2 linked regions of the Halococcoides cellulosivorans genome follow. The protein of the gene in region 1 binds, or shares a complex with, the protein of each later gene. Links are inferred from orthologs where the notes say so. Each region holds a gene or a part of one and is shown on either strand. Other genes may lie near its edges. The genes, in order: HARCEL1_RS00650 and rnhB.

The links.
Region 2: the proteins of HARCEL1_RS00650 (region 1) and rnhB are in contact, whole or in part, in a crystal structure (PDB 3P83), measured with the Archaeoglobus fulgidus proteins. The link is inferred for Halococcoides cellulosivorans from one-to-one orthologs. Residues at the interface, in WP_010877842.1 of Archaeoglobus fulgidus: Val39, Ala42, Asn43, Val44, Ala45, Met46, Leu125, Asp168, Ser194, Asn218, Tyr219, Pro220, Ile237, Leu238, Ala239, Pro240, Arg241, Ile242, Glu243, Ser244; in WP_010878125.1 of Archaeoglobus fulgidus: Ala74, Ile178, Ala179, Ile183, Arg190, Ser195, Asn196, Leu197, Arg198, Gln199, Lys200, Thr201, Leu202, Asp203, Phe205.

The regions. Positions count from the first base shown.
Region 1 is NZ_CP028858.1:125,333-138,161, reverse strand. What follows is about bases 7,223-10,211. They hold HARCEL1_RS00650 (DNA polymerase sliding clamp), read right to left. Parts: upstream 9,095-10,211; coding sequence 8,351-9,094; downstream 7,223-8,350. Other genes in these bases: HARCEL1_RS00640 (hypothetical protein), read left to right, coding at 10,193-10,211; HARCEL1_RS00645 (hypothetical protein), read left to right, coding at 9,291-9,968; HARCEL1_RS00655 (DUF7139 domain-containing protein), read right to left, coding at 7,651-8,244; HARCEL1_RS00660 (MinD/ParA family ATP-binding protein), read right to left, coding at 7,223-7,563. Outside these bases: HARCEL1_RS00705 (hypothetical protein), read right to left, coding at 1-228; HARCEL1_RS00700 (DUF7342 family protein), read right to left, coding at 225-794; NAD-dependent glucose-6-phosphate dehydrogenase Azf, read right to left, coding at 865-1,626; HARCEL1_RS00690 (dihydroneopterin aldolase family protein), read left to right, coding at 1,709-2,095; HARCEL1_RS00685 (DUF7544 domain-containing protein), read left to right, coding at 2,175-3,095; HARCEL1_RS00680 (DUF5790 family protein), read left to right, coding at 3,172-3,567; HARCEL1_RS00675 (outer membrane protein assembly factor BamB family protein), read right to left, coding at 3,593-5,011; HARCEL1_RS00670 (creatininase family protein), read right to left, coding at 5,062-5,790; HARCEL1_RS00665 (2-amino-3,7-dideoxy-D-threo-hept-6-ulosonate synthase), read left to right, coding at 5,906-6,688; more of HARCEL1_RS00660, read right to left, coding at 6,685-7,222; more of HARCEL1_RS00640, read left to right, coding at 10,212-10,888; HARCEL1_RS00635 (23S rRNA (uridine(2552)-2'-O)-methyltransferase), read left to right, coding at 11,017-11,787; prs (ribose-phosphate diphosphokinase), read right to left, coding at 11,815-12,678; HARCEL1_RS00625 (HVO_0234 family beta-propeller protein), read right to left, coding at 12,727-12,829.
Region 2 is NZ_CP028858.1:454,725-470,757, reverse strand. The notes cover bases 7,254-10,006. They hold rnhB (ribonuclease HII), read left to right. Parts: upstream 7,254-8,187; coding sequence 8,188-8,826; downstream 8,827-10,006. Other genes in these bases: HARCEL1_RS02205 (preprotein translocase subunit SecD), read right to left, coding at 9,087-10,006; HARCEL1_RS13600 (hypothetical protein), read right to left, coding at 8,892-9,044; HARCEL1_RS02215 (cation diffusion facilitator family transporter), read left to right, coding at 7,254-8,121. Also shown: HARCEL1_RS02250 (NAD-dependent epimerase/dehydratase family protein), read left to right, coding at 1-170; HARCEL1_RS02245 (alpha/beta hydrolase), read left to right, coding at 167-1,228; HARCEL1_RS02240 (methyl-accepting chemotaxis protein), read left to right, coding at 1,334-3,577; HARCEL1_RS13705 (bacteriorhodopsin), read left to right, coding at 3,577-4,287; HARCEL1_RS13700 (helical backbone metal receptor), read left to right, coding at 4,335-5,105; map (type II methionyl aminopeptidase), read left to right, coding at 5,178-6,065; HARCEL1_RS13930 (DUF7835 family putative zinc beta-ribbon protein), read right to left, coding at 6,249-6,449; HARCEL1_RS02220 (HIT family protein), read left to right, coding at 6,629-7,180; more of HARCEL1_RS02215, read left to right, coding at 7,177-7,253; more of HARCEL1_RS02205, read right to left, coding at 10,007-10,706; protein translocase subunit SecF, read right to left, coding at 10,703-11,572; HARCEL1_RS02195 (DUF5812 family protein), read right to left, coding at 11,673-12,134; HARCEL1_RS02190 (CPBP family intramembrane glutamic endopeptidase), read left to right, coding at 12,267-12,992; HARCEL1_RS02185 (CopG family transcriptional regulator), read left to right, coding at 13,047-13,214; HARCEL1_RS02180 (NOB1 family endonuclease), read right to left, coding at 13,251-13,709; HARCEL1_RS02175 (PRC-barrel domain-containing protein), read right to left, coding at 13,710-13,949; infB (translation initiation factor IF-2), read left to right, coding at 14,091-15,890. UniProt on the Methanocaldococcus jannaschii protein: Endonuclease that specifically degrades the RNA of RNA-DNA hybrids.

The sequences.
Region 1 (12,829 bases):
GTGGATCGAGAAGTCTCCGTTTTCGTACCAGACCACGTCGAGACGGGCGGATTCGACGTGATCGGGGTACCATCGATCGTCGTAAACACACACCAGTCGATCGGGCGCAACGTCTGGCTGGGCCTCGATGCGAGTGAATCGGTCGTCGCTCGCAAACCGGTCTCGGATGACATCCAGTCGGTCGAAATCGACCGGGGCACCGACCGCGTCGGAGTCGTCTTCGCTCATGCGGGCGAGGGCTGGTCCGCCGCGTCGTCGGCCCCCGACGCGAGGGCTCGTTCGAGCAGCGCCACCCGACGGCGGGCCGTTCGCCACGCGGAGACGCGCTCCCAGACGTCCTCGACGGTTCGGTCGGTCGATTCGGCCACCGCCGTTATCGAGACGGCGTCCGGTGACCTGGCATCGAATTCGCTACGGAACGTCTCGATACGGTCCGATTCGGTCTGGAGCAACTCGACGAGTCGCTCCCTCGGGTACTCCTCCCGGAGGCGCTGGACCCGCCGCCAGTTCAGATACGCCTGGTTCCGTTCGTAGGTGGCCGGCGATTCCGTAACCCGAGTTGCGATGCCCATGCGCTCGAACCAGTCGAGATACTCGCGTGCCGCGTCGACGCCGTGGCCCGCGCGGCCGGCAACCTCGCTCGCCGTCGCCGGACTGTCGAGTGCGAGGACCGCCTCGTAGAAGTCGTCACGCGTCCGATCGCCGCGGACGACCTCGTCCAGTGGGACCAGCGCACCGAAATCGGGTGGATCGGCGCGCTCCTCGGCGCTCGCCCGCTGCTCTGGATCGTCCATGGGGTTCGTACGGGCCGAAACGGAATAAATCTGTTTGGGACGGGATACTCCGTTTCGTGGTCGGGAGTCCTTACGCGACCTTCTGTTCGCCGTCCCACTCCGCGCTGTTGTCCTGTGGCTCGTAGTCCAGCGCCTCGCGGGCCCGCTCGATCGAGTAGTACTTGCGATCGTTGTCGCTGATGCCGTAAACGATTTCGAACTCGTAGTCGGCTTCGAGCGTGCGCTGGTGGAGGTGCGCACAGTCGGGATAGGAGAGCCACATCGCCTGCCCGCGCTCGTAGTCGATCGGCGGGTGGCCACGCGTGAGGTTGCCGATCCGGACGTTACAGACCGACAGATCGTACTCGTCGTGGTAGTATCGGCCGATGACCTCGCCAGTGGCCTTCGAGATCCCGTAGTGGTTGCCCGGGCGGGGGAACTCCGTGCCGTCGAGCAGGAAGTCGTCGTCGGGACGGTACATCTCGGGGGTGCGATCGGGCGTCTCGAACGCGCCGACGGCGTGGTTCGAGGAGGCGTAGACGAACCGATCGACGCCGGCGGCGACCGCCGCTTCGTACATCTTCTGGGTGCCGTCGATGTTGTTGGTCAGCACACTCTCCCAGGACGCCTCGGGCCGGGGATCGCCCGCGAGGTGGATGATCGCCTCGACGCCCGCGACGGCCTCCCGAACGGTCGACTCGTCGGTGACGTCACCGACGATGAACTCGTGATCGGGCTCCTCGGTCGGCGGGCTGTGAAGGAGGAGTTTCCACTCGTAGTCGTCGGCCAGCCCTTCGAGGATGGCCTCGGCGACCCGGCCACCGGCACCCGTGAGCAAGACCGGCTCGTCCATTCGGGTGGACATCCGCGAGCGGTCAGTAAGTATGATGTGGTTCGGACCGAACCTTCTCGGGCCCGGCCCACCGATCGGCGGTATGGACGACGCCGATCCCGAAGACGGCGACAGAGTCAGTGACAGGGGCCCGACTGCCGCCGAGAGTGCGTGTTTCGAGGCGGGCATCAAGCTGGGTGCGCTCTACCACCAGTTCGCGGGCACGCCGATCAGCCCCGCGAGCGCCGACGACCTGGCTCGCGCCATCGAGAGCGCGATCGCGAATCAGCCGTTCTGTGAGGGTGTCACCATCGACATCGACGACGAAGCGGTCGCGCGGGCCACGACCGAGTGGGGCTATACGGAGTTCACCGGCGACTTTGCGACCGTCGAGGTCGAGATCGTGACCGACGAGACCCGCGTGATCGCCCGGATGGCCGACGAGGACGGCTATCCACGGATGCGCGTCGAACGGGTCGAGCCAGTGTAGCGTCGGGCGAGCGGGGCCCGGCCGGCGAGTCGGTCGCCGTTTCCACGGGCATTTTGGGGCCCCCGGTGTGAGCATCAGTATGAGCTATGCAGCGATCGACGGCCTCTCGGCGGCGATCGACCTGGCGAGCGACCGGCTTCGACCGGTCGAGCGCAGCGAGTGGACGGGCCTGATCGCACTGCTGGTCCTCGTCGGCCAGGGCGGCGGGCTGATCCTCACCGCGGGGGCACTCGCGCCGATCGCCGTCGGCGAACTCCTGGGACTGCAGCCAGCGGGCGCGTACGTCGCCATCGCCGTCGCGATCGGCGGCGCGATCGGGCTGATCCTGGCGTCGTCGATCGCCGAGTTCGCGTTCATCGAAGCGCTCCGGAGCGATCGGGTCGCGATCCGGGCGGACGCAAGGCGCTATCTCCGCCACGGCCTCTGGCTGTTCGGGTTCCGGGTCGTCCTCGGAACGATCGTCTCCGTCGTCGTGATGGCCCCGTACCTGCTCGTACTCTCCGGAATGGCGGCCGGCGTCGAGGCGAGCGGCGCGCTGTTCGTGCTCGTCTGGCCGCTCGTGATGGCCGTGTCGATCCCGGCCGCGCTCGTCCAGGGGTTCACCCGGGAGTTCGTCGTCCCGATCATGATCGTCGAGGACTGCGGCCCGATCACCGGGTGGCGACGACTTATCGGCTCGATTCGAGCGTCGCTCGAGGAGTACGGCATCTACGCGGTCGTCATGCTCGCGCTCACACAGCTCGCGAACATGGTCCGCTCGACGGTGCTCTGGCTGACGGCGGGCGTGCTCGCCGTCCCGCTGATCGGTGGCTGGATCGTTCTCGGCCACGCGTCGGCGGTACTTGTCGCGCTGGGCGTCGGCTACGCGGGCCTGGCGCTGATCGCGCTCGCCGTGATCGTCGCGACCGTCGAAGTGCCCATCGAGACGGCACTGCGGTACTACCCGATGAGCGTGCTCGGCGGGGTCAGCCCCGACCTCGACCCGCTCGCAAATCGGTAACACAGCCATCGCACAGCAAGATTTCACTTCCGCTCTCCGGCTATCTTTTAAGCGATCGGCCCCGCGACTTTGACACATGAGTCAGGCGACACTGGGCGACGACGATTTGTTCGGCGAGGCCGCCACCGAGATGCGCACCGACGTCGAGGACAGCCTCGAACTCGCTCGCGCGGCGCTGCCAGAGGCCGACGCGATCTGGGATGTCGAGGCCGACAACGCGCTGGGCGTGCTCAACGGGCTTCGGTCCGCACTGGACGTCGGCGAGGCCACAGATCACCTCTACGACGCCAAGAAGTGGTACACCATGGGCGAGCGCGCCGACGCGTTCGAGGACGGCGACGACCTCGCCGCGGAGATCGAACGCGTCGAGGAGTTGATCGACTCGGTCGAGACCGCCCACGAGCAGGCCGGCGAGTTGGCGAGTACGCTCCCGCAGATCCGCGGCGAACTCGACGACGCGGACGACGAGTGAGCGGCCCGCAGTTGCCACTGGGCGGTTACGGCGGACCGCCGATGCGGACAGTCTCGTCCGAGGCGACGATCAGGCGGCGCCCGACGACCGCCATCCAGTCTCCGAACAGACGCGTCCGCCCGGCGTGCACCGCCGTAATCGATCGGTTTGCGATACCGACCGCGACGAATTCGCCGCGTTCGAGGCCGACGTAGATCCGCCCATCCGCGAGCACTGGACGCGTCGTGGGAACGCTCAGGAGGTCACAGAACCATTCCAGATCCCCACTCTCGGCGTCGAGGGCGTAGAAGCGTGGATATTCGGCTCTGCCGGACCCCTCCTCCCGACCAGTCACGTAGATCTGGCCGTCGCCCACCGCGGGTAGCTGATCGAATCCAACGCGGCCCGCTGCAGTGACGCGTTCGTCGCCGCCGACGGCCACCTCGTCGATCGACCCCTGTTTTGGCGTGGCCACCCATCGCGTCTCCCCCGTCGCGGGATCGAGACACATCAGCGACCCCAGGGTCGCGGGCAGGGCGTACAGCCCCGATCCAGCCACGACGTTGCGATGGAACGTCTGCGGGCCGGACCCGTCCTGCAGGTCGAACTGCCGCACCCACTGTCGGTCACCGTCGTGATCGACCGCGACGATCGAGTCGCCCGCCGTGGTCACGACGTGGTTGTCAGTGACGGCCGGTGGCCCGTGCGGGGCGATTCCCCGATCGATGGCGTCGACACCCTGAGTTCGCCAGCGAACGGTCCCGTCACGGGCGATGGCCGTCAGCGCACCGTCTGACTGTCCGACGACGATGCCGTCCCGGTATCGCTGGAGAGCCGTCGACCACCGCTGATCGTGCGTCCACAGTCGCGCACCAGAGCGGTCGAACGCGACGATCGCGGGGCCCTCCAGGAAATCGCCAGGGATCGTCGAGTAGATCCGATCGTCGGTGGTCGTCAGGTGGACCGTCGTCGAGAACGCCGACGGGTGGGCCAGGATTCGTTCGTCCGGATCGAGGTCCATCTGCGATCGCCAGAGAACCGTCCCGTCGTCGATATCGAAGGCGACAGTTTCGTGCCCGAGATGTGGCCCGACTCTCGCGACGTAGCCTGTCCCGTCGTCGACGGCGACGGTGGAGATGCCGACGACGGTATCTTCGACTGGCGTCGGCCAGTCCGTCGCTGTGAATGTACACTCGGTCTCGAAATCCCCGTATGGCCCCAGAGCGCCTGGATTGGCGGCAGTATTTCCGGGCCCGAACCGCGGGGCTGGCCACGACTGGCCCCCCGTCAGTTCAGGAGTCGTCTCGCGAGTCGTGGACCGCGTCGTCTCGGTCGGTGGCTCTGTCGTAATGTTCACGTCGACCGGCGTCACGGTCTCGCCTGTCTCCGAACGACTGCAGCCGCCCACTGCCCCCACAGCGCCCGCCGCCAGCGTGGCGAGATAGTCGCGTCGAGACAGAACCATACCGGCGCTCGGGGTGGTGACGCCTTGAATACCGGCGGTCGACTGTGACCTCACCGATGGGCGGGCGCGTCGAGCGATCGATCCAGCACCCGATCGACCAGCGAGTCCAGCGCGTCGACGGCGCTCTCGACGACCTCATCTCCCCGTTCGGCGGTCGCCCCGCGCGGGTCGCCGATCGTCCCGTTGTCCGTGAACTCGGCGAAGTCGTAGGCGAGATTCGTCCCGACGTGATACTCACCGAACGAGTCGCCAGCGCCCGCCGCGGCGTCGTCGTATCGATCGGGGTGGACGGACTCGGGCCGTTCGTCGGCGACGATCGAGGTCTCGACCGGGCCGGCGTGGCCCAAATCCGCGGCGTCGATCGCGTCGAAGTAGGTGTACGCGACGGCGTACGCGCGTTCGGCCCGGGAAATCTCGGCACAGACCTCCCGGAGCGCGTCGCTGTTGCCGCCGTGGCCGTTGACGACGACGATCCGTCGCCAGTCGTGGGCGAGACAGCTCTCGATCGTCTCCCGGACGTATCGTCGGAAGGTCTCGGGGCTGACCCAGAGCGTCCCCGTGAACTGGCGGTGCTCTGCAGAGACACCCACGGGAATCGTCGGCGCGACGATGGCGTCCTCGCGGTCGGCGGCGGCCTCGCGAGCGATCCGTTCGGCGGCGATCGAATCCGTCCCCGTCGGGGCGTGCGGGCCGTGCTGTTCGGTACTCCCCACCGGGAGGAAGACGACCTCGACGTCAGCGGCGTCGAGGTCCGTCCAGGTCGAGGCGGCGATGTCCATGCCGAGAGAAACACCGGCCAGCCCTTGAAGAATGCGGGGCGATGGAGAGATTACCACTGGGGAGCCCCGCCCGGATCGGAACGCACTTGAGCGTTCAACGTGCTACTCCCTCCCAATGACAGCCGGGACGCGCGCACGCCTGACACGCATCGGGAACGACGATCGGTACATTGTCGTTCCCGTCGATCACGGGCTCACGATGGGGCCGGTCGACGGGCTCCGAGACGTGGAATCGACGGTCGACGCGATCACCGACGGTGGGGCGACAGCAGTCCTCTCACACCGGGGCATCGCGGATCGCGTCCACGCGAATCTGGGGGATGCGGGCTACATCGTCCACACCAACGGCGCGACGACGATCGGCCCGGACGAAGACGACAAGCGCCGGACGGCGAGCGTCGACGACGCCGTCCGGGCCGGGGCCGACGCCGTCTCTTTTCACATCAACGTCGGCAGTCAGTACGAATCCCAACAGTTGACGGATCTCGCGGAGATCACCAGCGAGGCCGAGCGCCTGGGCATGCCCGTGCTCGCGATGGCGTACGCCCGCGGCGAGGGCATCGACGGCTCGGATCCCGACGCCCTCGCGCACGCGGTCCGGATCGCCGAGGAGGTGGGGTGTGACGTCATCAAGACGGCGTATTCGGGGGACGCCGAGAGTTTCGAGACGGTCGTCGCGGCGACGACCAAGCCAGTCCTGATCGCGGGCGGAGCGAAAGGGACCGACGAGAAGACCATCGAGATGGTGCGTGGCGCGATGGACGCCGGCGCGGCGGGCGTCTCGATGGGGCGGTCGATCTTTCAGCACGCGGATCCCGAAGCGATCACGCAAGCCGTCGCCGCAGTCGTCTTCGACGATCACGGCGTCGAGGCCGCCCTCGACGCCGCGGACCTCTAATTGCCGGAGATGCGGCCGACGGTCGCGGCGGCGACCCGACCGAGCACCGATCGGTCGTCGGCCGCCGGTCGGTCGTCGGTCTCGGGCGCGGTGGCCTCAGGCACGGAGGTCTCGGGCGCGGCAGTCGGCCCCTCGGCGGCCTGGGGACCGGGCGTCTCGATCTCGACCATCCGACGCGCGATCACCCGATACGCCTGGGCAGCGGGGCCTGCGGGATCGGTCTGGAGCACCGGACGGCCCGCCTCCTGGGCCGCCGGGACCGCGCCGTCCCGTGGGACCGTCCCGAGCAGATCGACACCGAGCGCGTCGGCGACCTGATCGCCGTCGGGTGCGGCCCGCGTCGCGTCCGTGACGACCACTCCCGCGACGGGTGTCCGAACACGGCCCGCCAGATCGATCGTCGCGACGGCGTTGTCGACCGACCCGACCCGCGGGCGCGTGACGACGACCGCCTCGTCGGCGGCCGCGACGGGGAGCAGCGTCGCGTCGCTCAGGCCCGCGCCGGTGTCCACGACGATGTCGTCGTACCCTCGCCCGCGGAGGGCAGCGATCAGCGCCGGTAGATCGCGTGCGTCGACCGCGGCGAAGTCTTCGAGACTCGACCCGCAGGGCAACATCTCGACACCGAGCGGGCCCTCGAAGATGGCGTCGGCGGGGCCGACCGCGCCCGCGAGCACGTCGTGGATCGAGGCGTGCGTACCGTCCTCGAAGGCCGTGTCCAGAAAGTCCGCGACGTTCGCCATCGCGAGGTCCGCATCGACCAGCAACACCGACCGGCCCGCCGCGGCCAGCACCGACGCGACCGAGATGCTGGTGGTCGTCTTCCCGATGCCACCTTTCGCCCCGGTGACCGCATAGACTGTCGTTTCGGACATATGTTCCAGGTCACCGACGACCGGTATCAATCGTTCCCCCCGAGTATCAGGGCTGATGAGCCGCGTCTGACGGGCGTTCGACGCGTGTCACTCCTCGCGGAGGCCCAGGTCGTCGAGCACGCGACCGTCCTCGCCGGCCGCGATCAACTCCCGATAGCGTCGGAATTCGGCGGCCGAGACCTGGACGGTGTGAGTCTCACCGGGCCGCTGAACGTCGAGTGCGATCGCCCCGCCCGGCCGATTCCGGACGCGATAGGTCGCGAGCGTCCAGAGCACCGCGAGGAAGGCGAGCGTGCTCCCGAGGAAATAGACCACGAGCGTCGGGAACGCCCACTGGCCGCCGACGCCCCACCCGCCGGGATAGGTGCCCCAGAACAGCGCGACCCCTCCCAGACAGCCGCCAGCGCCGAGCGCGACGCCGATCCGTTCGGCGCGGTCGCTCGGGAGGACGGCGACGAGACCCGCGAACACGACCGGCAGGCCGAACCCGCCGCCGACGCCGGCGATCAGGCGGGCCTGCGTCTCAGATCCGAAGACGAACGATCCCACCGGCGTCACCACCGCGAGCACCGCCACGGCGATGGCGACCGTGCCGATCAGACACGCCGCCGCGCCGAGGGCGATCCGGCCTGGATCGCGGTCGAGACGCGCGCTCGAATAGGCGGCGTCGAGACTGGGCATGTCTGAGGCAGGGAGCGCAGCGCGGAAAACGCTTCGTCAGACGCCCGTCGGACGGCCGGTCCGCGACCGACAGTCAGGTGCTGACGCGGATCGAGCGGGGATCGAATCAGTTGGACTGGACGCGCGGGGCCAGCATGAACGTGACCGCGCCCTGGCCGTCCGCGATGTCGAAATGCATCTTCACGGGGAACTCCTCACCGAGTTCCATCTCGACTTCGGCGTCGGCGGGGATCGCCTTGTTCATGTCTTTGAGATAGTCGAGCGAGAACAGCGAGTGCGCGTCGCCGGCCTCCAGATCGATCAGATCGTCGCTGTGGAGTTCGAAGTGGACGTCGTCGGTGTCGCCCTCGGCGTCGACGTAGAACAGGTCGGCGGCGTCGTCGACCCCCAGCGCGATGTGGTCGCTGACCATATCCGAGGCCGTCACCGACCGATCGACGTCGCGGCCTTCGAGCGTGATCCGGGCGGGCAGGTCGAGATCGGGCATGTCGGGTTCCTGGCGGATCGAGTCGGGGTCGATCAGCGCGAGGGTGTACTCCAGGCCGTCGATCGAGATCTCGAGTTTGCGAGTCTCCTCGTCGAGTTCGAGGTGGATCAACTGGTCGGCGGCGGCCATCCCCGCGATGTCTTCGAGTCGCGAGAGATTGACCCCGATGAGTTCGCCGTCGGCCTCGTAGGACTCGAACGCGGCGGCGTCGAGTGTGAGATCGACCATGCCGACGTTGGCGGGGTCGACGGCCCGGACCTGGAGGCCGTCCTCGTCGAGATGGAGTTTGCACTCCTCGACGAGGACGCTGACCGAATCGAGGGCGTCCTGAAGCGTATCCGCGCTGACGATCGCGTCGAACATCGTTGTCGGGGGTTCGACCGGGGCAGGTATAAACACTTCACGTTGCGGTGGGCGTTGGGGCCAACAGCGGACACTGGGCCCGACCGTGTCGCAGTCGATCGCCTGGGGGCGTCCGTCTCCGTCGAGGCGACCGATCGGTTCGATCCACCACCCCAGCGGACGGAATAATTTTGTCCCCTGACCCGATAGATCGCGCATGTCTCAGGCCACAGCGTCGGACGGATCGGTTCGAGCGATCCTCTCGCGGACAGGCCGTCTGGTCGGTGAGAACCCGCTGACGCTGGGCCTCGGCGTCGTCGGCGCGGTTGCACTCTTCGTCCCCTACGTCGGCCCGTTCCTGACCGTGCTCGTGGGTGGCGTCCTCGTCGAGGTTTTCGCCCGCGACCTGGGTATTACGTCACGGGACCGGTCAGTGCTCGTGCGGGCGATCAGTCTCCTGCTCGGCAGCGCCGTCGTCGCCGTCATCGTCGCCCTCGGCACCCTGTTGGTGATCGTCCCCGGGATCTACGTCGCCCTCGGGAGCGCACTCACCTGGCCAGCCATCGTCGTCGATTCGAAAGGGCCCCTCGACGCCCGGTCAGAGAGCGCATCGCGGATGCGAGGGAAGAGGATTCGAGTCCTCGCCGTCTTCGGCGGTCTCAGTCTCCTCGTCGTCCCGGCCGCGCTGGTCCACATCGCCGTGACGCTGCCGTCGGCAGCGGTCGCTGCCCTCTTCGTGTTCGTCTGTGGCGTCGTGTACAGTAGTGGGACCGCGGCCGTCGTCGTGATGTACGTCAGCTTCGCGCCAGGAAAGGCGAGGAGTGGTGGGCGCGGGGCGGCGGACGAGTCAGACATCGGCGAGGGGCGGCTGTTGGGATTGCTGTGGCATCATTAATGGGGTGTTAGAGATGCGACCTGTGGAGATAGGCCCGCACAGACACGATGTCGAGCAGACGAACGCAGACGGGTTCTGAAGCGGAAGCGGCGACCGCATCGTCGGTGACCAGCCCCGGCGCAGTCGGCCGCTGTCCGGTCGCACCAGAGGGGAGGACCCCCTCCCGCGGTACTAGACCCCATGCGGCGCGGAACGTACTTTATTCCAGAAGAAAAAGAGACAGTATGTCCCAGACGAGTGTCGGGAACGGCGACGTCCGATCGATCCTCTCACGGAGCGCGACGCTGGTCGGTGAGACCCCGTTGACGCTCGGCCTCGGTCTGCTCGGCGGGTTCGCTGTGTTCGTTCCGATCGTCTGGCCAGTGCTCGTGGTGCTCGCCTTTGCCGGTCTCATAGAGGTGTTCGCCCGCGAGTTGGGCCACCAGACTCGGGAGCGATCGCTCGTCGTTCGACTCGTGCTCGCGGTGCTCGGTGCGGCCCTCCTCGTGGTGTTCATCGCGTTCGGCGGCCTCTTTGTCGTGCTCCCGGGCGTCTACGTCGCGATCGTGACCGCACTCACGATTCCCGCGATCGTGATCGATTCCCACGGCCCACTCGGCGCGGTCCTCGAAAGCGTCGCGCTGGCCCGTGGGAACGCGATCCGGATCGTCGCGATCCTCGGGGCGGTGAGTCTCCTCGCCGCGCCCGGACTGATCGTGCCGGCGGTGGTGACCGTGCCAGGCCCGACCGCCGACGTCCTGCTGGGCTTTTTCGGCGGTGTGGCACTCACTGGCTGGGCGGCGGCCACGGCGACGATGTATCTCACCTTCACGCCGACGAACGTCGGATCGAGTAGTTCGGGGCTGCCCGGTGGAGAGTCCACGGACGGAGCGGCCACACTCAAAGACGTTGGGGCCGGGACGGGAAGCACGGACGAGTGATCGACGACAGTCCCCACCACCGCTCTCCGACGCCCCTTTCAGGATCGACCGCCTCGCTGGTGTATGACCGAGTTTTCGCACCCCCAGGTGCCACCCGTCGCTGGCCACTCGCCCGAGGTGGCCCAGCCATGAGCGGGAAAGACGACTACTACAACCGCGCGAAACAGCAGGGATATCGCGCGCGCTCCGCCTACAAACTCCAGCAACTCGACGAGACCGCCGACCTGCTCGGCCTGGGCCGGACGGTCGTCGACCTCGGCGCGGCGCCCGGCGGGTGGCTCCAGGTCGCCGCCGAGCGCGTCGGTGAGGACGGCCGCGTCGTCGGCGTCGACCGCCAGTCGATCGACGACCTCGACGATCCCGAGGCCCCGGTCGAGACGATCCGTGGCGATCTGACCGACGCAGCGACGATCGATCGCGTCGTCGACGCCGTGGGCGAGGCGAACGTCGTGGTCTCCGATATGGCTCCCGACATGAGCGGCGAGTACGACCTCGATCACGCCCGGTCGGTCCACCTCGTCCGCCAGGCGTTCGCGGTCGCGAGCGAGATTCTCGCGCCGGGCGGGGATTTCGTCGCGAAGGTCTTCGACGGGCGAGATCTGGAGGAGCTAATCAGCGACATCGAAGGCGACTTCGAGTACGTTCGTGAGGTCCGCCCCGACGCGTCCCGCGATAGTTCCTCGGAGCTGTATCTCGTCGCCAAAGGCCATCTGACCGCGCCCGTCCGCGAGGGCGACGAACTGACGGTCACCATCGACGACGTTGGGAGCGACGGCGACGGCGTGGCGAAAGTCGAGGACTTTACCCTGTTCGTTCCGGGCACCGCAGTCGGAGACACCGTCGACGTCGAGGTAACCGATCTCAAAGCGCGCTTCGGGTTCGCAGAGCCGGTCGAGTGAGGGGGTTTCGCGACTGCTCGATCGCGGTCACTCCGGCGGGTCGATCGCGGTCGCGACCGCGGGCGCGGCGCTGACCCGACTCACCGACCGATCGATCGTATCCGTACCGACGATCCGGTCGGTGCCCGCGCGTTCGAGGCGTTCGCGCGCGCTCCCCGCGAGCACGGGGTGGACGCAGGTGACGAACACGCGGCGCGCGCCCCGATCGGCCAGGGCGGCGATCGCCTCGGACATGGTCGATCCGGTCGCGACGATGTCGTCGACGAGGACGACGTCACGCCCCGCGACGTCTGCATCGCTGGGTTCGACGGTGACCGCGCCGGTCTCGCGATTGCGTGTCTTCTCGAAGTAATCGGTCGCGCCGCCGTCGATCGCGTTCTGGAGGCCGTCGGCCAGCGCGGTCGCGCCCTCGTCCGGTGCGATGACGAGCGGATCCGCCAGATCGTCGGGCAGGCCCGCCGCGAGACGATCCGACGCGTCGACGACCGCGACTGGCACGTCGAAGTACTCAACGACGCTTTTCTCGTGAGGGTTGACCAGCACGACCCGATCGGTGCCCGTCGCGATCGCCCGGGCCATCGCGCGTGCGGAGACGGGTTCACCCGAGCGGAAGGCATCGTCCTGGCGGGCGTAGCCCATATAGGGCAGGACTGTCGTGACCGAGTCAGCGCCAGCCTCGCGGACGGCGTCCTGGAGTTGGAGACACTCGACGTGGGCCGCGTCCGACGTCGTCGCGGCGACGACGACGGCGTGTGCGCCGGGGTCGTCGTGGATCCGCGCCATGCGTTCGCCGTCCGCGAACCGCTCGACGGTGACCGCTCCGAGATCGTGTGCGGTCGCGTCGGCCAGCGCCGCCGCGAGCGCCTGTGAACTGGACGCACTGAAGATCATGGTCGAAGGGGGTCGGGCCTCGAATTACCCTGTTTCGATCGCGATCGCTCAGGCGACGACCAGGCCCGCGATGCCCTCGAAGCCCAGCGTGCGCCGTCGCCACTCGTCGCCGCCGTCCGCACTCGCCGCCGGGCGGAGGACGGCCACGCCG
Region 2 (16,033 bases), 330 kb from region 1 along the record:
GCTTTCGGTACACCATCGGCTTCGAAGAGGGCGTCCGCCGGACGGTCGCGGCGCTGGACGACGACGGGGCGGTGCCCGACGCGCCGACCGAGGAGGACGGCTTCGAGGACCGACTCCTCACCGCCTGGCGGTCGGCGACCGACGACGTCGTCGCCGCGATGAACGAATGAGTGGGGCCCGCGACGCCCCGCCCGACGACTGGCCCGATCCGCTCGAAGCCGCGTCGGTCGACGACCAGACGATGGAAACCCTCAGAGAGACCGCCGCGGTCCGGGGCCGACTGCTCGCCTGGCAGCGCCCGCGACTCATCCGCGCGGCCGAGTGGCTCGGAGCGCGATCGCGGGACGGGCCGGCGGTCGGTGGCGTCACCGACCGGACGATTGCGGGGCGGGACGGCGCGATTGCGGTCCGGAGCTATCGGCCGCCCGCTGGGGCTCCGATAGCGCTGGCCGGGTCCAGCGAGCGCGGCGCGGACGATGGTGGCGAGGCCGACGACCCCGCGGACGGCGACCGGACGAACGCGTCCGCGGCGGACGACCCGCCCGGCACCGTCGTGTTCTTTCACGGCGGCGGGTTCGTCCTCGGATCGATCACGACCTACGATCGGCTCTGCCGCCAGGTGTGCCGCGCGACGGGGTGGACGGTCCACTCGGTGGGCTACCGGCGTGCACCCGAGAACCCGTTCCCCGCGGCCGTCGAGGACGCCATCGACGCGACCCAGTGGGCCGCCGATCGGGCCGAGGGGCCGCTGGTGGTCGCGGGCGACAGCGCCGGCGGCAATCTCGCCGCCGTCGTGGCGTACTGGGCGGCCACCGCCAACGGGCCCGACATCGACCGTCAGGTCCTGCTCTACCCGGGCGTCGATCACGCCACCGACCACCCCTCGCGTCGCGATCACACCGGCTTGATGTTGACCGAGGCGGCCCTGGAGTGGTTCGGTGAGGCCTACTACGGCAGCGACATCGTCCTCCAGAACCCCTACGCCGACCCGATGGCCGCGTGCGATCTCTCTGGGGTCGCACCCGCAACCGTCCTCACCGCGGGGTTCGATCCGTTGCGTGACGGCGGCCTGGCGTACGGCGATCGCCTGCGCGCCGACGGCGTGGACCTCTCGCGACTGCACGAACCCGATCAGATCCACGGCTTTCTCACCCTGCCCGATATCGATCGGACCGCCCCCGTCCTCGACCGACTCGCAAGCGAGATTCGGGCGACCCGCGAGGCCTGAACGGCGCTTCGCCGGCCAACGAGGCGTTCGAGTGCGCAATCGAGTATCAGCCCTGAAAATCCAGGGCGATCGTATAACTGGGTGGATAGTCTTGAATTACAGACGATGGACCTTCCCTCGCCCGTCCCCGACTTCGTCAGGGAGCGCTACGTGGCGCGACTGGGCGTGGCACTCGCTTTCGCCGTCGTCGTCGTTGTCGCCTTTGGTGCGGTCATCAGCGTCCAGGCGTCCGGACAACTCTCGGCCGACGTCGAGGATCGCCTCGGCGCGCAAGCCACGACCGAGGCCGACCAGTTCGACGCCTGGCTCGACGCCGTCAGCCGATCGACGCGAGCGACGAGTCGCCACCCCGTGGTCGCCGGATCGGATCCCGACGCGATGCAGGCCACCCTCCAGGAATCACTCGATAGCGACGCCTACCCCCGTGACGTCGTCGCCGTCCACGTCCTCGACACCGCCGAGTCGGAGTTCGTGACCTCGACGGCCGATTCGATGGTCGGCGTCGACCCCACCGCCCAGGGCGCTCCGTTCGTCGAGCCAGCGCAGTCGCTGGACGACGACGCGGTCTTCGTCTCCCGGCCGTTCGAGGTGCCGATCGTCGACCACCCGATCGTCGCGGTCGTGAGCCCCGTCCCCGACCGCGAGGATCGCGCCGTCGTCTACATGACCGACCTTCGCCGGCAAGCCGAGCGGATCGCCGGCGGCGAAGCGGGGCGCACGACGATCGTCGACGATCAGGGCCGATACGCCGTCCACCCCGACGCAGCGACGATCGGAACGGCCGCCGAGAGCGTCCCGACAGCGACCGACGACGTGCGGGTCGACCGCCAGGGCGACGACATCGTCGCGACGACACGGCTCTCGACGGTCGACTGGACCGTCCAGGTGAGCGAAGATCGCGACTCGGCGTACGCGCTGGCCGACCAGATCAACGCCGACCTGCTTGGACTGATCTTGCTCGCCGTGATCAATCTCGCACTCATCGGCGTGACGATCGGGTCGAACACCGCGATCGCTGTCGGTCGCCTGCGCGATCGCGCCGAGGCGATGGCGGGGGGCGATCTCGACGTGTCGGTGCCCACGACGCGATCCGACGAGATCGGTGGGCTCGCGCAGTCCCTCGCGACGATGCGTGACTCGCTCAAATCGACGATCGCGGAGGCCGAACAGGCCCGCGAAGACGCCGAAAGCGCGCGCGAAGAGGCCGAGACCGCCCGGAAGGACGCCGAACGGGAGCGCGAGGAGTCTGAAAGCCGGACCGAACGGCTCGAAGCGACCGCCACCGCCTACGGCGAGACCCTGGAAGCGATTGCCGACGGCGATCTCACCCGGCGCGTGGATCCCGACGAGGAGAGCGATGCAATGTACACGGTCGGCGTGGCGCTCAACGACGCGCTCGACGAACTCGCGGCGACGATCGCGGACCTCGAATCGTTCGCGCGCGAGGTCGAACGCTCCAGCGATATCGTCCAGGAGAACGCCGGCGACGTCGAATCCGCAAGCGAACGGGTCTCGACGTCGGTCGGGGAGATCTTCGACGGCGCGCGCGAACAGAGCGAGCGCCTGCAGGACGCCGCCGGCGAGATGGAGAACCTCTCGGCCACCTCCGAAGAGGTCGCCGCCTCGGCCCAGGAAGTCGCTGAGGTCTCGCAATCGGCGGCCGAGGCGGGCGAGCGCGGCCAGGCCGCCGCCGAGACCGCGATCGATGAGATGAACGAGATCGAATCGGAGACCGAGGGGACGCGTCAGGAGATCCGCCGGCTGGACGACGAACTCGGTGAGATCACCGACATCGTGAACCTGATCACCGACATCGTCGAGCAGACCAATATGCTCGCGCTGAACGCCTCGATCGAGGCCGCTCGCGCGGGCGAGGCCGGCGACGGGTTCGCCGTCGTCGCCAGCGAGGTCAAATCGCTTGCCGAGGAGACCAAAGCGGCGGCGACCGACATCGAGGACCGCATCGATTCGGTCCAGTCACAGGCCGACGAGACCGTATCGACCATGGAATCCACCAGCGAGCGCATCACGGAAGGCGTCGGGACGGTCACCGAGACCGTCGAGTCGCTCGAACGCATCGTCGAACAGACCGAAGAGGCCGATCGAGGCATCCAGGAGATCGACGACGCGACCGCCGAGCAGGCGACGACCGCCCAGGAGGTGCTCGCGACCATCGACGATCTCTCGGCGATCAGCCAACAGACCGCCGAAGAGGCCGATTCCGTCGCGAGTGCCGCCGACCAGCAGACCGACGCGATCAGTGAGGTGTCCGCGTCGGCCCGCGAGCTGGGTGATCGCGCCGAGGACCTGGCGCGCATGCTCGACCGCTTCGAGACGGGTGATGCCTGATGGCGGCGATCACGTGGTGGTTCGTGCTCGGGACGATCGGCATGGTGGTCGGCACCGCCGCCCTCGCGATCGGTGTCTCGACCCTGGAGCGCGACCGGCGGACCCAGATGCTCCACATCGCGGGCGTGCCGGCGATCGCCGCCGTCGCGTACGCGCTGATGGCCCTCGACGTCGGCGGGATTCAGACGCTGTCGAGCGACCTGATCTACGTGCCCCGGTATTTCGACTGGCTGTTGACGACGCCACTGCACGTCGCGTACATCGGCCTGATCGCGGGCCTCGATCGCCGCGAGCGGTGGGGCCTGGCCGGCCTCCAGGGCGCAGTGATCGTGCTGGGCTTTCTGGGTGGCGTGCTCGCTGGCCTCCCGAAGATCGCCTTCTTCGGCGCTGGCTCGATCGTCTACGTCGTGTTGATCTATCGGCTCCGGACGACCGGGCGGGCGAGTGCCGAGAAGCGCGGTGTCGAGACCGCGGGGCTGTACCGCAAGCTGTTGAACTTCGTGATCGTCCTCTGGGCGGTCTATCCGGTGATCTGGATCCTCGCGCCGACGGGCATCGGGGCGATGGACACCGAGACGGCGTCGCTCGTGATCACGTACATCGACGTCGTCGCGAAAGTCGGGTTCGGCGCGATCGCGATCGAAGGCCAGCGCGTGCTCACCCAGGTCGCCAGCGCCGAGCAGGCCGGCACCGACCAGGTGGGCGCGTAGGCTGCCGCAACCCCACCATTCAGATAGGTGGGCCGAGACCCCGACCTGTGAAACGGATCGTCTCGCTCGCGCCGTCAGCGACCGACACGGTGTGTGCACTGGGAGGGGGCGACCAGTTGGTCGGGGTGACCGCCCACGGTGACCACTCCGCTCGGACCGTCGGCGGGTGGCTCGACCCCGATCTGGAGGTCGTCGCCGTGCTCGACCCCGACGTGATTGTGGCGAGCGATCCGCTCCAGGACGACGTCGTCGCGACGCTGCGCGAGCGGGGCCACCGCGTCGAACACGTCTGCCCGCGCACGCTCGGGGCGGCGATCGACAGCCTCGCGGCGATCGGTGCCGCGATCGGTCGGCCCCGCGCGGGCCGGGCGCTGGCGGCGTCCGCACGCGAACACGTCGACCGCGTGCGCGCGGCGATCCCCGCCGACGCCGACCGCCCGGTGGTCTACTGCGAGGAGTGGCCCGACCCGCCGATGGCGGCGGGCAACTGGGTGCCCGACGTCGTCCGGGCGGCGGGCGGGCAGTCCCCGTTCGTCGAGGCGGGCGAACGCTCCCGGGCAGTCGCGGTCGATCGGGTGCGGGAGGTCGACCCCGATCACGTCGTCGTCCACCACTGCGGGAGTGCCGACGGCGGCCGGGAGCGCTACGACCGGCGGGGCTGGGACCTCGACGCGACCGTCCACGCCGTCGACGACACGCTCTTGAATCGGCCGGGCCCCAGCCTGATGGCCGGCGTCACGGCCCTCGCAAAACGGCTTCACCCCGAGACGGCGATCCCGGCGTGGACGCCTTCGGCCGACCAGGCCCCCACCTCCTGATCGAGGCGCGGCGGGATCGACGGCGCAGACGACCCGCAACCGACTTGAACGCGCTGGGCGAACAGCGGCGTCATGCCCGATCTGACCGACGAACGCTACGACAAGCACCGCGAGGCCGGGTCGATTCTCGCAGACGTGCGTGCCGAGGCCGTCGAGATGGTCGATGTGGGCGCGAGCCACCTCGAACTCGTCGAGACCGTCGAGGACCGCATCCGCGAACTCGGCGGTGAGCCCGCCTTCCCCGTCAACATCAGCGTCGACGAGGAGGCCGCCCACGGCACGCCCGGCATCGACGACGCGGCGACGTTCGGAGAGGAGTTGATCAACCTCGACGTCGGCGTCCACGTCGACGGCTGGATCGCTGACTCGGCAATCACGGTCGACCTCTCGGGCAACCCCGACCACGTCGAGGCGGTCGACGACGCCCTCGATCGCGCGCTCGAACTGGTCGAACCCGGCGTCGAGGCCGGCGAGATCGGCGCCGCCGTCGAGGAGACCATCGAGGGGTACGACCTCAACCCAGTCGTGAACCTCACCGGTCACGGCCTGGGTGAGTACGAACAACACACCGACCCGACGATTCCAAATCGTGCGGTCGGCCAGAGTGCGACGCTGGAAGCGGGCGACGTCGTCGCGATCGAGCCGTTCGCGACCGACGGGTCGGGGAAAGTCTCGGAAGGGTCGCGCACCGAGATCTACGCGCTCGACCGCGAGCAATCGGTCCGGGATCGCCGCGCTCGACAGGCGCTCGAAGAGATCACCGAGCGGTTCCGCACGCTCCCCTTCGCGACGCGCTGGCTGGAGTCCTCGCGCCCCGAGATGTCGCTCAAGCGCCTCGAACGCCAGGACGTGATCCACGGCTACCCCGTGCTCTCCGAAGACGAAGGCTACCTCGTGAGTCAGAAAGAACACACCGTCATCGTCACCGAGGACGGTTGTGAAGTTACGACGCGCGCGTAAGCGGCGCTTTCTGGCCGCTTCGCACCCGAGGAGTCCGTCGAAACGGTCCGCGCGCCAGATCGCCCCGGCGCGATCGAATCGACCCCGGCGATCGATCGGCGGTCGACGTCGCCGTGCCACCCTCCGTCGTTCGTGGGCCCCCACCCACCGGTCAGTCCATCTCAGGCGTCGTTCGAGTGCCGTTCAGGCATCGTTCATTCTGGTCTTCGTTTGCGTGCCACAGCGCTCACACTGGGTCACTCGGTAGGGCTCCCGAGAGAACGCGGCGTTCGACGATTCGTCATTTTCAGTAACGATTTCCACGCTAACGACGTGAGAGGTGCGGTCGGCACACGAGGGGCAATGCTCCGTGAGGGACGTGCCACGACGATCGGAGGTGGCCATACGAGTCTTAATTCCGGGTCATGGGTAATAAAATGCACCCCCGACCCGCTTTCGTTCCGGCAATTTTGCCGAATTCGACGCCGAGAGAGGCTGAAACAGTCGAAAATGGAAATCAATTTTGATAATTTCGAGAAGTCGCGGAGGGCAAACGTCTTTGCGAGTCGCGCCGGACGCCCGGTATGGACCAGTTGTTCGCCCCGTGGCGCATCGAGTGGGTCGAGCGCGACGATCGGAATCCGGACGTCGACTGTGTGTTCTGTGAGTATCCGGATCGGGACGACGCCCGCGAGCATCTCGTGGTGGCACGCAGCGACCACGCGGTCGTCATGTTGAACAACTACCCGTACAACCCGGGGCACGTGATGGTGATCCCGCGCCAGCACACCGGCCGATTCGAGGGCCTCGACCGGTCGGTGCTCGTCGATCACGCCCAGCTGAAACAGGAGACGATCGCCGCGCTGGACGAGGGGATGGACCCCGACGGCTGTAACGTCGGGATGAATCTCGGGGGCGACGCCGCCGGCGGGTCGATCGACGACCACGTTCACACCCACATCGTCCCGCGCTGGCAGGGCGATTCGAACTTCATGGCGGTGATCGGAGACACGAGTGTCATCGTCGAGGCGCTCTCGGAGACCTACGAGCGCCTCCACGACGCGTTCGCCCAGCGGCCCGGCGCGACGGTCCCGGGCCCGGACGCCGCCGTCGAGATCGATCTCTCTGATCGATGAGTCGCCGGAGTGCGGTCCGCCGGGCGGGCCTGGTCTTGCTCGTGGTGAATCTGGCGCTCCTCGCACTCAAGGCGGGCGCGTTCGCCTGGACCGACAGCCTCGCGGTCGGCTCCGAGGCCGCCAACAGCCTCGCCGACGCCGCCTACAGCGTCGTCACCGTCGCCGGCCTCTATTTGACGACCCAGCCGCCCGATTTCGAGCATCCACACGGTCACGAGCGCATCGAGCCGTTCGTCTCGCTGTTGATCGCCGCCGGGGCGTTCGTCGCCGCCGGCGTGACCGCGTTCGGGGCGATCCGGACCGTCCAGGCGGGCACCGCGGGCATCCAGCACGGCCCCGTCGCGATGGTCGTCCTCCTGATCTCGATCGGCGCGAAGTTCGGGTTCGGGCGGTGGTGTCGCCAGGTCGCCGACGACACCAACTCGCCCGCGCTGGTCGCGACCGCCAAAGACGCGCGCATCGACGTGCTCACCGCGACGGCAGCGCTCGCGGGCGTGATCGGCACGAGTCTCGGCGCGCCCGTCCTCGACCCGCTCGCCGCGCTATTGGTCGCGGTCGGCATCGCCTACACCGGCGTCGACATCGTCTCGGACAACGTCGATTACGTCGTCGGCGCGGCCCCGCCCGAGGAGTTGCGCCAGGCGATCGTCGACCGCGCGATCGCCCACCCCGACGTCCACGGCGCACACGACGTCGTCGCCCACTACGTCGGCCCCGAGGTCGACGTGAGCCTCCACGTCGAGATCGAAGGCGAGCACACGCTCGCGGAGGCCCACCACATCGAGACGAGGGTCGTCCGCGCGATCGAAGCGCTCCCCGAGGTCGACGAGGCGTTCGTCCACGTCGACCCACAGAATCTCGACGAGTGGAAGCCCGACCCCGAGGTCGAACGGTTGATCAAGGGTGGCGACGGCGACCCACCGAGCGACGGCGACGCCTGAGCCGACACGGCCGGTCGCGCCGTTCGACCGGGCCTTTTAAGCCACGGCGTGCCGATTCCGTGGCCGATGAGCGCACGGGTCGGGGTGGACGAGGCGGGCAAGGGGCCAGTGCTGGGGTCGATGTTCGCCGCCGCCGTGCGTGGCACGCCCGACGGAATGCCCGCGGGCGTCGACGACTCGAAAGCGCTCGATCACCAGCGCCGCCTCGAACTCGCGCCGGCGATCCGCGAGCGGGCGAGTCGGGTCGCCGTCGTCGAGGTGCCCGTCGCGAAAATCGACGGGGACACCGACATGAACACACTCACTGTCGACGCCCACGCCGACGCCGTCGCGAGCGTCGCGTCGGCGGACGATCGGGTCGTCCACGACGCCGCCGACACGAACGCCGTCCGGTTCGAACGCCGCGTGGCCGATCGCCTGGCGACCGACTGTGAGGTGCGCGCCCACCACGGGGCCGACGCCGACGATCCGCTGGTCGCCGCGGCGAGTATCCTCGCGAAGGTCCGCCGCGAGGCCCACGTCGAGCGATTGCACGAGGAGTACGGCGACTGCGGGAGTGGCTACCCCTCGGACCCGACGACGCGCGCCTTTCTCGAATCGTACGTCGAGACCAACGAGGAACTGCCCGCGTGTGCGCGAGCGTCCTGGCAGACCAGCCGAGACGTCCTCGCGGCGATCGAACAGGTCGACCTCGGGCAGTTTTAGAACGGCCGGGAGGACAGCGGAGCGATCGGAACGGGCTGGTGGTCGATCCGAACGGCCCGATCGCGCTACTCGTCGCCCACGAACACCGTTTCGAGTCGCGCGCCACAGTCGGGACAGCACAGCGTTTGCCAGCGGTCACGATCCAGATCACCCATCGTCTCGGTCCGAATCGCGTCCGCGCGATCGACGGTCGTCCCGCAGTTCTCGCAGTCGAGCACACGTAGCGTTCGGCACGCAGCGAAAAGAAGCCGCCGGGTCGGTCACTCCGTCTCGCGATCGAGGACGAGATGGCGGAGGATGTCACCGTACGCCGGGCGCGTGACGATCACGCCGATGAGGACACCCGCGATGGTGACGATCGCAAAGCCACGGAGGTCTCCGAGTTCGAGGATGGCGAGCGGACTCATCGCGACGATCGTCGTCGCGGCGGCGGCCCCGATCACCCAGAACGCCTTCCAGAGGCGATTCTTGAACACCCGCCCCGTCGCGATCTCCCCCTCGCGCTGGAGGATCTCGTCAGCGATGATGATCAGGTCGTCCGCCCCCGTCCCGACGACGGCGATCAGCCCCGCGATGTGTGAGAGGTCTAATGAGAGTCCGATCCCCGCCGCGAACGCCAGGAGGAGATACACCTCTGCGGCGGCGGTCGCGACCATCGGGCCGGCCACCCGCGTGCGGTTGTATCGCAGGAAGACGACGCCCGCGACCGCGAGCAACGCGACCAGTCCGGTCAGCAGGCCGAACGCCTTGAACCGCGCCCCGAGACTCGGTTCGATCGTGAACGTCTGGCCGCCCTGGACGTCGAGGTCGGTCGGGAGCGCGCCGGCCCGGAGGTTGACGCTCAACTGCTGGGCGGTCGTCCGGTTGTCCCCGGTCATGATGATGAATCGGGGGTCGTCCGTCCAGGTCCGATCGGCGAACTGGACGGCCAGGTCGCCGTTCATCCCCGCGGCGTACACCACCTCGCCGTCCGAGACGGTCAGCAGACACCGGCTGCCCGGCGATTCGGACCCCTCGTCGAACGAACACGATCGCTGCTCGGTGAATCCGGTCTCGCGCATCGCGTCGGCAAATGCGTCGGCGGCCCCGTCTGCGACCGTGATCGGCACGCCCCACGCCCCGTTCTCTTGCTGGCTGGGTGGTCCGACACGGCGGATGTCGTTGACGCTCGTCCCGCGGCGCAACACCGTGCGGTTCTCGTGGCCGGCGTACTCGCCACCGTCGAAGGTCGGGTAATGCGCGACCAGGGTGACCCGACCCCGCGACTCGATGAGGTCGAGCGTCTCCGAGAGGCCCGCGCCGGGCACCTCGACCATGACGAATCGATCACCGGTCGCGGGGTTGGTCACCGTCGTCACGCGCCCACCGGAGACCCCACCCTGAGAGATCTTCGTTTCGAGGACCTGGACGGCCTGATCGTACGTCTGTTCGGTGACACCCTCGCTGATGGCGTCGTCCGGAACGTCGTAGCCCTCTTCGGACAGGGCCGCCCGGACGGCCTCGCGATCGACCTCTTCGACGTAGAGTTCGACCGCGTCACCCTCGGGGTGGCCGGGGCGGAGGCGGACGTTCACGTCGAGTGGGTCCAGCCCCGTCCGATCAGCGATCGACGTCGCGATCGCTTCGGTCTCGTTGCGGTCGGTGACGTTGATCCCCGAGACGGTGTACCCGACCAGTGGCGCACGGATGCGCGTCCCGCCGTCCAGATCGAGGCCGTATTTGAGGTTGGTCGGATCGCCCGACGCCGCCGTGACGTTGCCCGATCCACCGGCCGATCCCGCGCCCGGACCGAACAGGACGAGCGTGCCGACGAGCAAGGCAGCGACCAGCAGGATGATCCGCCACTCCTCGCGGACGAGTTCGGGAATGGTCCGGTTCATCGGGCCACCCCTTTGTGCGTGTACCAGCGCAGCAGGCTCAGATTCAGCATGTAGGTGTTCATCAGGTCGACCGACAGGCCGACCACGAGGACGAGGCCGATCTGGGGGAGCAGCGGGATCGCGAACAGCCAGGCCGTCACGGCCATCACCGCCATCGCCGCCAGCGAGGTGAGCGTCATCGTCACACCGGTCTGCATCGCACGATACGTGCTCTCGTAGAAGCCACCGCGCCGCCGGAGGATGTGGTTGTTGAGGAGGATGTCGGAGTCGACGCTGTACCCGATCAACATCAAGAGCGCGGCGACCGTCCCCAGGGAGAGGTCGACACCGAGGAGGTTCATCACCGCGATGGGGATGACCATATCGGAGAACGCGGAGATCACGACCGCCAGCGACGGGACGAACGTCCGGAACAGGGCGAACACGAGCACGCTCATGCCCACGAACGCAGCGATCACACCCAACAGCGCCGTGAACTGACTCGACCCGCCGAAACTGGCCGATCGACTCTGCAAGGAGAGGATCTCGTAGCCCGCGTCGTCCAGGCGATCCCGTAAATCGCCGGTCTCTTCGAGTTTGCTCGTGACGATGTACTCCCGACCGTCGCCCGTCGACTGGACGCCACGGACGGTCGCGTCGCCGCCGACCGTTTCAGCGACCGCGCCGGCAGTCACGTCACCCGACGTCGCGAGGTGCGCCTCGGTCCCGCCCGTGAAGACGATCCCGAGGTTCGCTGGCGCCCCCGTCAGTACCCACCAACCGGCGATCACCAGCAGTGCCGCCGCGAGCACGGCGAGCGGCACCGCAGCGAGTTGCCGGTTCGAATACCGGGTATAATCGATCTCCGGTATTTCGAACTGGAACATGGCCATTCGTGTGGAAGCGCGCCGAATAAGCCTTCCTAATGCCGTCTCTCGGCGCGCCGTCGAGCGCCGATGACCGTCGACTCACGACACCCGATCCGGTTCAGGCAGGCCCGCCGTATCGCACGGCGATCACGCCCGGCGCGTGACGGACGGCGACCCGCTCGACGCCCAGTCGGATCGCGCGGTCGCGGGTCGCGTCGTCGCCGGTCACGTCCCCGACCGCCGCGTCGGTGTCGCTTTCGGGCACGCAGATGACGTGCAGTTCGCCGTCGTCGACGTCGAGGCGGGCAATCTCACCGACCGACAGGGCATCGGCCGCCGCCTGGGCCCGTTCGCTCGGCGGCCGATCGCTGGCCGCGACGGCGACCGTCCAGCGGCGCTCGATCCGGTCGATCGACCAGGTCGCCTCGATGCCGTCCGCCGGCGAGAGCGTCGCCGCGAGCGCGTCGCCCGCGGCCAGATCCGGCGGGTCGACGACCGGATGGACCTGCCCCGACTGGACGTCTCGAAGCTGTGCCGTCGCGTCGTCGACGTGTGTCACGACGAATCGCCCTGCGGTCATACCCGGTGAGAGACCGGCCACGGGCCTGGGCGTTTCGGGTCGGATCGAGCGGTCGTGGGCGACCCCGCAGTTCGGCCGTCGATCGAGACCCGGGATCGACAGCCGTTTTCCGGATCGAGTCTTACCGCAGGCATGAGCGACGATCCGAGCCGTCCACGGGCAACCCTCGCCGCCGTCGGAGTCGGCCTGCTCGGGTTTCTCGGTGGGGCCGTCGGGGTCAGCCTCGTGAGCGAACTCGTGACCGCGACGGTCGGGCCCGTGGGGGCGCTGTACGAACAGTGGGTGTTCGTCACCGGGTTCGGCGTCGGCGCAACCGCGACCGTCGGGCTCTCTCTGTGGGCCAGCGATCGTGGCCTGGCGTTCGTCGATCTGGGCTGGCCGACGCGGCGTGATCTCGCGACGATCGGCGTCGGCCTGGTCGCGATCTTCGGCCTCTATGGAGTCGTGACCGCCGTCCGGTCCGTCCTCGGCCTGGAGGCCTCGGTGAGTCGCGTGCAGATGGCCCTCGAAGCGACCCCCGACCCGGTCGCGGTCGTCGGCCTCGCCGCGCTCTCGGTGCTGGTCGTCGGGCCGGTCGAGGAGCTCCTCTTTCGAAATATCGTCCAGAAGCGACTCCGTGAGGCGTTCAGCGCGCCGCGAGCGATCGGCCTCGCGAGCCTGTTTTTCGCGGGCCTCCACGTCGGCCAGTACGGCGCCGGGAGTGCGCTCGCGACGGCCGTCTCGCTGGCGACCGTGTTCGCGCTGGCCGTGATCCTCGGGGCCATCTACGAGTCCTCGGAGGCGTTGATCGTCCCCGCGGCGGTCCACGGCCTGTTCAACGCGATCCAGATCCTGGGCGCCTGGGTGCTGCTCGCGTAACGTCCGACGATCGTCTGACGGGTGTTTATGCCGTCGTGGGCCCGACGTTATGCTATGCCGACGCGGTTCACTATCGTCTGTGAGGACGAGCGCGCGGAGACGATCGCGACGCTGGCCCGCCGGCACGACCTGACCGAAGAGGGCGTCCTCAGACAGTTGCTCGATCTCGGCCTGGAGGCCGTCGAGAACGCCGCCGAGAGTCAGTCAGCGATCGAGCGGTAGGCAGTCCTCGCGACGAGCGAGTCGCCCAGAATCGCGTCACCCCGGATTTTTGCGTTCGAGATCGGTGCCACAGATCGGGCAGCGCTCGTGGTGGTCGTCGAACTCGCGGCCACAGCCCTGGCACTGGTAGATCCACTCGCGCGCCTCGTCGATGTCGTCGCGGGCGACGCTCTCGATCCCGAGTCCCAGCGCGGTGGCGACGTTCTGGATCGCGTAGTCGTCGGTGACGACGACCGCGTCGAGTTCGAGGGCGGCGGCGAGCACGCGCCGGTCAGTTTCGGAGAGCGCGTCGCGATCGCCGGTCTCGCGGGCGACGCGGTGGATCCGATCGAGCGTGTCGCTGTCGGGCACGTGGACGCGCATGCCCGCGCCTTCGAGTGCTTCGTACCGGTACCGACTCGAATCGGTGCACTCGTCACGGACCGCGGGAATCGACGCCTTCGGGTCGCCCGGATCGACGCCCTCGATGAACGCCGAGGCGTCGAGGAGGTACATCTATCGCTCGATGATCATGTGGTCGCTGACCGACTGGACGAGGCCGATCGGCACCCGGAAGTGGCCCTCCTCGTCGCGAGCCATCCCCAGATCGCCGGTCTCGGGGGCGGGATCGATGAGGAGATCGTGGAGTTCGCCGCTCTCCAGATCCATCGTGATGTTGTACAGCGTCCCGAGTTCGACGCCGTCGCTACCCATGACCGTCTTGCCGGACAGGTTCTCCGCGAGGATGTCGGGCATGCTTGCGGGGTCGTGGGCCTGGGGTATAAACGCCACGGGCAGACGGGGGGTCCAGCGACGGGGCCCCGGACACCACCCACGCCCAGACGACGGACTTACGGGGCTGGGGCGGAACCGATCGGCTACCACTCGGGTGATTCAATGGCCGACTCTACTCCAGCCGACGGGACGGACCTTCGAACGCCGATCGTGGCCGTCCTCGGGCACGTCGATCACGGCAAGACCACACTGCTCGATCACGTCCGCGGGTCGGCGGTGACCGCCGACGAGGCCGGCGCGATCACCCAGCACATCGGGGCGACCCACGTGCCCCTCGACGTCATCTCAGAGATGGCGGGTGGGCTCGTCGATCCGACGGACTTCGATCTGCCGGGCCTCCTCTTCATCGACACGCCGGGCCATCACTCCTTTTCGACGCTGCGCTCGCGCGGGGGCGCGCTAGCCGACATCGCCATTCTCGTCGTCGACGTCACCGACGGGTTCCAGCCACAGACCGAGGAGGCGATCGACATCCTCGCGCGCACGGAGACCCCCTTCGTCGTCGCCGCGAACAAAGTCGACGCCGTCGGTGGGTGGCGCTCCGAGCCCAACGCGCCGATCCAGGGTCGTCTGGACGCCCAGACCGATCGCGTGCGCTCGGACGTCGAGGAAGGGCTGTACGAGATCATCGGTGACCTCTCCGACGCTGGGTTCACCGCCGACTTCTACTGGCGCGTCTCGGATTTCAAAGCCAACGTCGGGGTCGTGCCCTGCAGCGCGGAGACCGGCGAGGGCATGCCCGACCTGTTGGCCGTGCTCATGGGCCTCTCACAGCGATATCTTCGGGAGGCGATGGCCGTCGATACGACGGGCCCCGCCGCGGGGACCGTGCTGGAAGTGACCGACCAGCAGGGCTTTGGCACGACACTCGACGCCGTGATCTACGACGGCCGGATCGACGCGGGCGATCGGATCGTCGTCGGGGCCGCGAACGCCCCGATCGTCACCGAGGTGCGCGCGCTGTTGAAGCCCCGCCCGCTCGCGGAGATCAGAAGCGACGACGCCTTCGAGACGGTCGATCGCGTCGTCGCCGCCGACGGCGTGAAGATCGCCGCGCCGGAGCTGGACGACGCGATGGCGGGCGCGCCGATCCGCGTCGTCGGCGATCGCTCCGTCGAGGCGGTGACCGCCGAGGTGCGCGAAGAACTCCAGAGCGTCGCCGTCGAGACGGCCGATCACGGCGTCGTCATCAAAGCCGACACGCTGGGCTCGCTCGAAGCGCTCGCGGGCAGTCTCGAAGAAGCGGAGATTCCGATCGTCCACGCCGAAGTCGGCGACGTCGCGCCGCGTGACGTCCACGTCGCCGACACCGCCGACGAGGCCGAGCATCGCTCGATCCTGGCCTTCGGGGTCGACGTCCTCGACGATTCGCGCCAGATGGCCGCCGATCGCAACATCGATCTGTTCGAACACGACGTGATCTACCGGCTGATCGAAGAGTACGAGGAGTACGTCGAGAGCATTCAGGAGGCCCAGCAAGAACAGATCATGGAGAACATCACGCGTCCGGCGCGGTTCCAGATCCTCGACGATCACACGTTCCGCCAGTCCGACCCCGCCGTCGTCGGCGTCGAGGTGCGCGGTGGAACGCTCCGCCGCGGCGAGTCGATCGTCCGCTGGGACGGCTCCGAGCCCACGCGGGTGGGGCACCTGAAGTCGATCCAGGACGAGGGCGAGGACGTCGACGAGTTGCGCACGGGCGAGCGGGCGGCGGTGTCGATCGACGGCCCGACCGTCGGGCGACAGATCGAGGAGGGCGACACGCTGTGGGTCGAGATTCCCGAAAAGCACGCGAAAGTGCTGGACGGCGAGTTACGCGAGGAGTTGCCCGCCGACGAGCGCGAGACCCTCTCGATGTATCTCGACGAGCACCGGTCGCGCGATCCGTTCTGGGGGAAATAGGCGGGTTGTGTCTGCAAGTATTCAGGGGGATTTCTCACCGTAGGTCCACGATGAAAGCCTCCCGCTTTTTCGATCCACCGGGAATCGACGGAGTGACGTGCGGGAACTAGGTCTCCGCTTGATACATTTCTACACACAACTGA